DNA from 2 places in the Micromonospora sp. HUAS YX12 genome. Region 1 is predicted to be linked to the other one. Evidence: riboswitches for the same ligand, from Rfam matches in the RefSeq annotation. Region 1 holds a riboswitch; the other holds the start of a gene.
The links. Region 1 has a riboswitch for cyclic di-AMP ahead of ABIH81_RS15755 (hypothetical protein). Riboswitches for the same ligand answer to the same signal wherever they lie in the genome.
Positions count from the first base shown of each region.

Region 1 (4,152 bases):
CGCTGGGCCGCCGCCGGCGGCACCGCTACGAGCTGACCACCAACTACCGCAACTCGGCGGAGATCTTCGCGGTGGCGGCGGCGGAGATCCGCCGGCTCTACCCGGACCTGCCGCTGCCCGACGCGGTCCGGTCCACGGGCGTGCCGCCGATCGAGCGCACCGTGCCCGCCGCCGACCTGCCGGCGGCCACCGTCGACGCGGCCGAGGCGCTGCTCGCGCAGGTGGAGGGCACTGTCGGCGTGATCACGCCGGTGCCGCGCCGGGACGAGGTGGCCGGCTGGCTGGGCGCGCTCGGCGCGGGCCGGCTCCAGGTCGTCACCAGCCTCCAGGCCAAGGGCATGGAGTACGACGGCGTGGTGCTGGTGGCACCGAGCGAGATCCGGGCCGACCCCGGCTCGGGCGTACGCACGCTCTACGTGGCGCTGTCCCGGGCGACCCAGCGCCTCACCACGCTCGACCCGGTGGGGTGAGTGGTCTCGCCGCCACTCGCAGTTCACTTGCATACATAGCGATGTGAACATACATTAGGCCGGGCCGGTACGCGGCAGGGAGGGTGTTGGCGTGGGCGCAGGTCATGACCACAGCGGCGCGGTGGCCAACGCGGCGCACCGCCATCGGGGCCGGCTCTGGGCCGCCTTCGCGCTGCTCGCCGTTCTGATGGTGGTCGAGGCGGTGGCCGCCTTCACGACCGGCTCACTGGCGCTGCTCTCCGACGCCGGGCACATGTTCACCGACGTCCTCGGCATCGGCATGGCGCTGGCCGCGATCACCGCCACCCGCCGCGCCGCCACCGATCCGCAGCGCACGTTCGGCCTCTACCGGCTGGAGGTGCTCGCCGCCCTCGCCAACGCCGTGCTGCTCGGCGCCGTCGCGATCTACGTCCTGGTCGAGGCGGTTCGCCGCTTCGGCGAGCCGCCGGAGGTGCTGGCCGGCCCGATGCTCGTGGTGGCGGTGCTCGGCCTGCTCGCCAACATCGTCGCGTTCGCGCTGCTGCGCGCCGGGTCGAAGGAGAGCATCAACCTGCGCGGGGCGTACCTGGAGGTGCTCGGCGACCTGCTCGGCTCACTCGGCGTGATCGCCGCCGCGCTGGTCATCGCGGTGACCGACTGGTGGTGGGCGGACCCGCTGGTCGCCGTCGGGATCGGCCTGTTCATCCTGCCGCGCACCTGGCGGCTCGGCCGGGCCGCGCTGCGCATCCTGGTGCAGGCCGCGCCGGAGCACCTCCAGGTGACCGCCGTGCACGACCGGCTGGCCGCGGTGCCCGGCGTGGCCGAGGTGCACGACCTGCACGTCTGGACGCTCACCTCGGGCATGGAGGTGGCGTCGGCGCACCTGACCACCGACCCGGGCGTGGACCCGGGCGTGGTGCTGGCCGCCGCGCGGGCCGCCCTGCACGAGGACTTCTCCATCGATCACGCCACGTTGCAGGTCGAACCCGGAGCGTCGACCGGCGTGTGCGGACAGACCGAGTGGTGATTAGGACACACTTAAATCACTGTGCCTAATGTAGTCTTATGCCGGTTTTGCCCCGCCTAGTGGCACTGCTCCACGGAGCCGTGCCCGGGCAGCGCCGGTAGTCTCGGTCGCGGCCGCACCCGCGGGCGCCACCGGTCCCGGTGGGGCGGCCGTCGCCTAATCGTCCGAAGGGACGAGCCGGGGAACCACGTACGTGGGGTGCATCCGCGTCAGCGGTAGGGATCTTCCGTCCCGAACCCGTCAGCTAACCCGGTCGGCGTTGACGGAAGGACGTGTGAATGCCCCCAGTGGCACCTGTACGACGGACGGCCGCCCGGTTGGCGGCCCTGCTCGTCGCGACGCTGACCCTCGGCGTCGCGACCGTTCCGGCCTCCCCCGCCTCGGCGGCGCCGCCGACCGGCCTGCTCGCCGCCGCGCCCGGCGACGACGAGGGCGGCACGCCCGAACTGCGTGCCCAGCTCGACGCGGCCGGCAAGGGCTGGCTGGAGGCGAAGGCGGCGCTGAACCGGTCGGTGAGCCGCCAGAAGCAACTCGACGAACAACTCAAGACGGTCGGCGCCGAGCTGGCCGTCCGGGACGCCAAGGTCGGTGAGATCGCGGCTGTGGCGTACCGCAACGGCCGCCTGGGCACCGCCGGGGCGCTGCTCGGCAGCAGCAGCCCGGAGGGCTTCATGGACCGGGCCGCCGCGCTGGAGCAGGTCGCCGCGCACGAGGACCGAACGCTGCGCGACCTGATCGCCACCCGGGACGAGGCCACCCGCACCCGCGCCCAGCTCGACGGCGAGATCCGCGAGCAGCGCAAGCAGGTGGCGGTGATGGGCAAGCGCAAGGAGCAGGCCGAGCGCGCCCTGGAGGTGGCGAACGACCGGCCCTCGCGCAGCAGCAGCAGCGGCGGTGGCAGCGTCCAGGGCACCTCCAGCAAGAACGCGAAACCCGCGCCGCGCAACTCGGACGGCTCCTGGCCGTCCGAGTCGTGCAGCGTCAACGACCCGACCCCGGCGAACGGCTGCATCACCCCGCGCACGCTGCACGCGCTGCAACAGGCCAAGGCGGCGGGCTTCACCCGGTACGTCTCGTGCCACCGGCCCAGCGGCTCGGGTGAACACCCGAAGGGGCGGGCCTGCGACTTCGCCGCGCAGAAGAACGGCTTCGGCGGCGTGGCCACCGGCGGCGACCGGACGTACGGCAACAACCTGGCCGCGTACCTCGTGCGCAACGCCGACCCGCTCGCCGTGCTCTACGTGATCTGGTTCAAGCAGATCTGGCTGCCCAGCAGCGGGTGGAAGTCGTACAGCGGCGGCAACGGCGACCCGTCCAGCGACCACACCAACCACGTGCACCTGTCGGTGTACTGAGCGCGCCTGAGAGGGCCGGTCGGCCGGATCAGGCCGGGCGGTCCTCCAGGGTCGCTCCGAGACGCGCCGCCAGGCCCAGGTGAGCCGCCCGGGCCTGGCGGAACGCGTACCCGAACAGTGGCGGCGGCGCGGTGAGCGTGATCTCCACGTCGATGCGTACCGTGCCGTCGGGCTCGTCGCTCAGCCGGGTGTGGTTGCGTACCGTCGTCGCGGGCTGCTGCCGCGCCACGGTGACCACCTCGTCCTCGCTGGCGATCAGCACGTCCGCCTGGTACGTGACCGGGAAGTGCAGCGGGCCGAGTTGCAGCCGGTCGGTGATCGCGTAGCTGGCCAGCGCGCCCGGCCGGGACGGCAGCTTCCGGACCCGGACGATCAGCGGATGCAGCTCACCCTGGCGACTCAGGTCACCCAGCAGGGCCACCGCTTCGGCCCGGCTGCACCGGGCCTGCACGGTGTAGCTGAAGCTGTCGCTGCTCTGCAAGCGGGCCCCCTCGCCGTCGTACGTCGCGACGATCGTCCCGTACCGGCGCCGGACTGGCAACGGGTAGAAGGTCCCCTGGCCGCAGGGGGTGTGAACGGCGCTCAGGCGCCGGGCAGCACCTCGGGGGTGTCGTCGGCGAACCACGGCTCGGGCGCGCCGAACAGGCCGAGCAGGCCGGTCACCCAGAGCTGCCGGTGCACGAACCGGCTCGGCTCGATGACCACGAGCTTGACGCCGCTGACCTCGCAGGTCTGGAAGCCCGCGACCATGGCGCTGATGCCGACCGAGTCGATGAACGTGACGAGCCGCATGTTCAGCTCGATCCGCGAGGGTCGGCCCTTCGCGAGCACTTCGGCGATCGCTTCCCGCACCTCGTACGCGGTGTCGACGTCGATCTCCCCACGGGGCGCGATCTGGACGACACCACCCGGCCGCACCGACTTCACGATCGACAGGCTCACGCGAGCACCTCCACTCGCCCATGACGGGCGCCTCATCAGTACGCGGGCCGCGACCGAGCGTATTCCTCCAACGGCCCGGTCGCCACCCCCCGGGATGAGCAATTCGCAGACTGGGCACACCTGGGCGTACCCAATCCGGACTTCCGGGTTCCAGTTTCCCCTTCAAGGCGGGTCGCGGCCAGCCGTGCGGCCGGGCGGGCCCGCCGATCCGCCGACCAGGGTAGCGGGCGCACGCACGTCCCGTGAGCACCGGTCCCGGCGCGTTCGGGTGGTTCGTCCCGATCGCCGCCCGGATCGCCCGTGACCCGGGCATGGTTTGGCGGGCGCGCCGGTGGGGCACTGCCCGAGACAGTGAACCCGCCGGATGAACACCGGAGTC
Region 1 is NZ_CP157974.1:3,223,910-3,228,061, reverse strand. It holds gene ABIH81_RS15765 (AAA family ATPase) at 1-470, shown strand, start outside; gene ABIH81_RS15760 (cation diffusion facilitator family transporter) at 562-1,476, shown strand; cyclic di-AMP (ydaO/yuaA leader) riboswitch at 1,620-1,750, shown strand; gene ABIH81_RS15755 (hypothetical protein) at 1,755-2,831, shown strand; gene ABIH81_RS15750 (SRPBCC family protein) at 2,860-3,372, opposite strand; gene ABIH81_RS15745 (STAS domain-containing protein) at 3,414-3,773, opposite strand.

Region 2 (4,152 bases), 1.6 Mb from region 1:
CGCGGCCGGCCCCGGCAACCACTGGTTCTACCTGCTGGCCAACGGCAGCAGCCCGACCAACGGTCAGCCGTCCAGCTCGACCTGCAACGGCAGCAGCGTGACCGGCCTGGGCATCCAGAAGGCCATGAAGATCATGTACAACGCGATGCTGCTGAAGACCTCCTCCTCGTCGTACCTGAAGTACCGCACCTGGACACTCCAGGCGGCGAAGAACCTCTACCCGAGCAGCTGCGCCGAGTTCAACACGGTCAAAGCGGCCTGGGACGCCGTGAGCGTGCCGGCCCAGTCCGGTGACCCGACCTGCGCCGGCGGCACCCCGACGCCCACCCCGAGCACCACGACCACCCCGCCGCCGGGCGGCTGCTCCGGCAACAAGCTCGCCAACCCGGGCTTCGAGTCGGGCAACGTGAGCTGGACCGCCTCGTCCGGCGTGATCACCACCGACAGCGGCCAGGCCGCACACGGCGGCTCGTACAAGGCGTGGCTGGACGGGTACGGCTCGTCGCACACCGACACGCTCAGCCAGTCGGTGACGATCCCGGCCGGATGCCGGGCGACGTTGAGCTTCTGGCTGCACATCGACAGCGCGGAGTCGACCACCAGCACCGCGTACGACAAGCTCACCGTCAAGGCGGGCGGCACCACGCTGGCCACCTACTCCAACCTGAACAAGGCCACCGGCTACGTGCAGCGGTCCTTCGACGTCTCGTCGCTGGCCGGCACCACGGCGACCGTCTCGTTCAGCGGCGTGGAGGACAGCTCGTTGCAGACGTCCTTCGTCGTCGACGACACCGCGGTCACCCTGAGCTGACCGTGCGCGGCCGGTCGTCCTCCTCCCGGCGGCCGGCCGCCTCGTCCTGTCAGGCCGGCCCCGTCGTTTCGGGGCTGAGCGTCGCAGCGTCACGCCGGCCGCCGGGTCAGGCCGGGCGCCCGGCCCGGGACGGGGTGCCGCGGTCGCGGTGGATCCGCGCGGCCGCCTCGTGCATCGCGCGGCCGAACAGCTCGGCCTGGTCGCCCATGCTGCCGAGCCGGGCGGCGAGCGCGTCGGCGTCGGCCCGCGCCGATGCGCTGACCTGGGCGTCCAGCTCGGACAGCGCCGCGTTGGCGGCGGCGACGAGGTGTCCGCAGAGGACGTCGAAGGGCTCGCCGGCCAGCTCCGGGTCGATCGCCACGGAATCCAGCCGGCCACCCTGGACGGCGACCGCGCGGACCCGCCCGCCGGCGGCCGTGCCCTCGGCCCGGAGCAGGTCGCCCGGCTCGCCGTCGGCGTGCGCCGAGGCCCGGGAGCGCATCGCGGTGAGCGCCTGCTGCGTGCGGGTCAGCAGCTCGTCGAGGCTCGCGGCCGCCGAGAACGGGTCGTTGGTCATATCCGCGCTTTCTTCACGTCTTAGCCGAGCACCGTGACCCTAGCAACCGGCTCCGACGAATCCCGGTCACCGGCTCTCGCGGGCCGCGCCCCGGCGCCGGGAGCAGGCCGGACACCGGCGATACGGCGTGTCGCGCGCGAACGCCCGGCCGGACGGACCGGCCGGGCGTTCTCCGGACCGCTGTCAGCGCAGGCGCAGCCGCTGACCGGGGAAGATCAGGCCCGGGTCGTCGCCGACCACTGCGCGGTTGCGCTCGTGCAGGACACGCCAGCCGCCGTCGACACGCTGCGCCACGGCGATCTCCGACAGCGTGTCCCCGCGCCGGACCACGTACGTCCCGGCGCCGGGCGCGGGCCGCGGTTCGGCCTTCGTCGCGGGCCGCTCCGGCACGGCCCTGCGCGTGGTGGCCCGCTTCGGGGCCGTCTTCTTCGGAGCCGACTTCTTCGGGGCGGCCTTCTCGGACCTGGCCGACCCGGCGCTCGCCGAGCCGCCCTTCCTGCCGCAGACCGGCCACGCGCCGACGCCCTGCCCGCGCAGTACCTTCTCCGCGACGGCGATCTGCTCGGACCGGCTGGCCAGGTCGGCGCGGGCGGCGTACCTCTGCCCGCCGTAGCCGTTCCAGGTGGCGCGGGAGAACTGGAGCCCGCCGTAGTAGCCGTTACCGGTGTTGATCTTCCAGTTGCCGCCTGATTCGCAGCGCGCGACCGCGTCCCAGTTGACGCCCGCGCTGGCCGGAGCGGCCGGACCGAACAGGGCCGCGGCGCCGACGGCGGCGCCGGCCACCACCGCTGCGAGAGCGGTACGGCGGCTTCGGGCTGAGTATTCAGTTGCCATGTGGATTCCTCCACGCCGACGAGGTGAGCTGTCGGGTTCGGGCCGAGGAGCCCGGCCGCCGGTGGCGGCTTCACCCCGAGGTGACGGTGCACCGTGGAACGTGTGGTTCCCCCGCTCCCGCGCGAGGTTCGGTTACCGGTGCCGGCGGCGGGATTTGGCGTTTCCGGCCCGCGGTGTCCGCGTCTGCGAACGAAACCGACGCTAGGGACGTTTTGCGACGATCGTCCACTTCTTGTGACGCTCTTCACCCGGCCGGGCTACCGGCGGCGGCGCTACGGTGGCAGGGCCAGGCAAGATCACGGGAGGGCGGGACGGATGACCGATCACGGACACGAGCTGACCTTCGGCGGCTTCCTCACGCCCGCCGCCGGGCAGCCCGACCAGGTGGTGGCGCTCGCCCGGCTCTGCGAGCAGGTCGGGCTGGACCTGGTCACGTTCCAGGACCACCCGTACCAGCCGGGCTTCCTGGACACCTGGACGCTGATGTCCTACGTGGGCGCCGCCACCGAGCGCATCCGCCTGGCCGGCAACGTGCTCAACCTGCCGCTGCGCCAGCCGGTGGTGCTGGCCCGCAGCATCGCCAGCCTGGACCTGCTCACCGGCGGCCGGGTCGAGCTGGGACTCGGCGCGGGCGCGTTCTGGGACGCGATCGAGGCGGCCGGCGGGCGACGCCTGTCCCCCGGCGCCGCCGTCGAGGCCCTGGACGAGGCGATCCGGGTGATCCGCGAGGTCTGGGACACCGACCGGCGCGGCATGATCCGGGTCGACGGCGAGCACTACCGCGTGGTGGGCGCCAAGCGCGGTCCGGCGCCGGCGCACCCGGTGGGCATCTGGGTCGGCGCGTACAAGCCGCGCATGCTGCGCCTGGTGGGCCGCGCCGCGGACGGCTGGCTGCCGTCCCTGTCGTACCTGCCGAAGGGCCCCGGCGAGCTGCCCGCCCTGAACGCGCTCGTGGACGAGGGCGCTCGGGCTGCAGGGCGCGACCCGGCCGCGATCCGCCGCATGCTCAACGTGACCGGCACGTTCGCCCGCTCGTCGGCCGGCTTCCTGGCCGGGCCGCCGGAGCAGTGGGTGGAGGAACTGGCCGGGCTCACGCTGGAGCACGGCATCACCACGTTCATCCTCGGCAGCGACGAGCCGCGCGCGATCCAGATCTTCGGTCAGGAGGTCGCGCCCGCCGTACGCGAGATGGTCGCCGCCGAACGCGCCGCGCCCGTCGGCGGCGCCCGCGCGGCCGACGACGAGCAGACCGCCGCCGGCGGCCCGAGCACGCTCGGCGTCACCCCCACCCCCGACCCGGGGGTACGCCTGAGCGCGCGCCGCCCCTGGGACGAGTCCACCCGCCCGAGCGCCCCGCCGCCACCGGCCGGACAGGTCTACCCGGCCCGGGGACAGGCCGCCGGGCAGCACCTGGTGGACGTGCACGACCACCTGCGCCAGGAGCTGGCCCAGGTGCGCGACCTGCTGGAGCAGGTCAAGCGGGGCTCGGTCACGCCGGGCCGGGCGCGGGCCGCGCTCAACGAGATGACCATGCGGCAGAACAACTGGACGCTCGGTGCGTACTGCGCGGCCTACTGCACGATGGTCACCCAGCACCACGGGCTGGAGGACGCCTCGATCTTCCCGCACCTGCGCCGCTCCGAAGCCGGGCTGGCGGCCGTGCTGGACCGCCTCGAGGAGGAGCACGTGGTGATCCACGGGGTGGTGGAGAGCGTCGACCGGGCGCTCGTGGAGCTGGTCCGCCGGCCCGGCGACTTCACCGGACTCCAGGAGGCGGTGGACCTGCTCACCGACACGCTGCTGTCGCACCTGTCGTACGAGGAGCACCAGATCGTCGAGCCGCTGGCCCGGCACGGCTTCTTCCCCGGCCAGCTGTGAGGTAGCTGACTTTTGTTTCCCTAAGTCAGGGCGGTACCGTCGACGCCATGACGGACCTCCTTGCGCAGCGTGA
Region 2 is NZ_CP157974.1:4,791,862-4,796,013, reverse strand. It holds gene ABIH81_RS22840 (M4 family metallopeptidase) at 1-811, shown strand, start outside; gene ABIH81_RS22835 (YbaB/EbfC family nucleoid-associated protein) at 918-1,367, opposite strand; gene ABIH81_RS22830 (transglycosylase family protein) at 1,551-2,201, opposite strand; cyclic di-AMP (ydaO/yuaA leader) riboswitch at 2,200-2,345, opposite strand; gene ABIH81_RS22825 (LLM class flavin-dependent oxidoreductase) at 2,517-4,079, shown strand; gene ABIH81_RS22820 (helix-turn-helix domain-containing protein) at 4,127-4,152, shown strand, end outside.
Region 2: another riboswitch for cyclic di-AMP. It lies ahead of ABIH81_RS22830 (transglycosylase family protein); the one in region 1 lies ahead of ABIH81_RS15755 (hypothetical protein).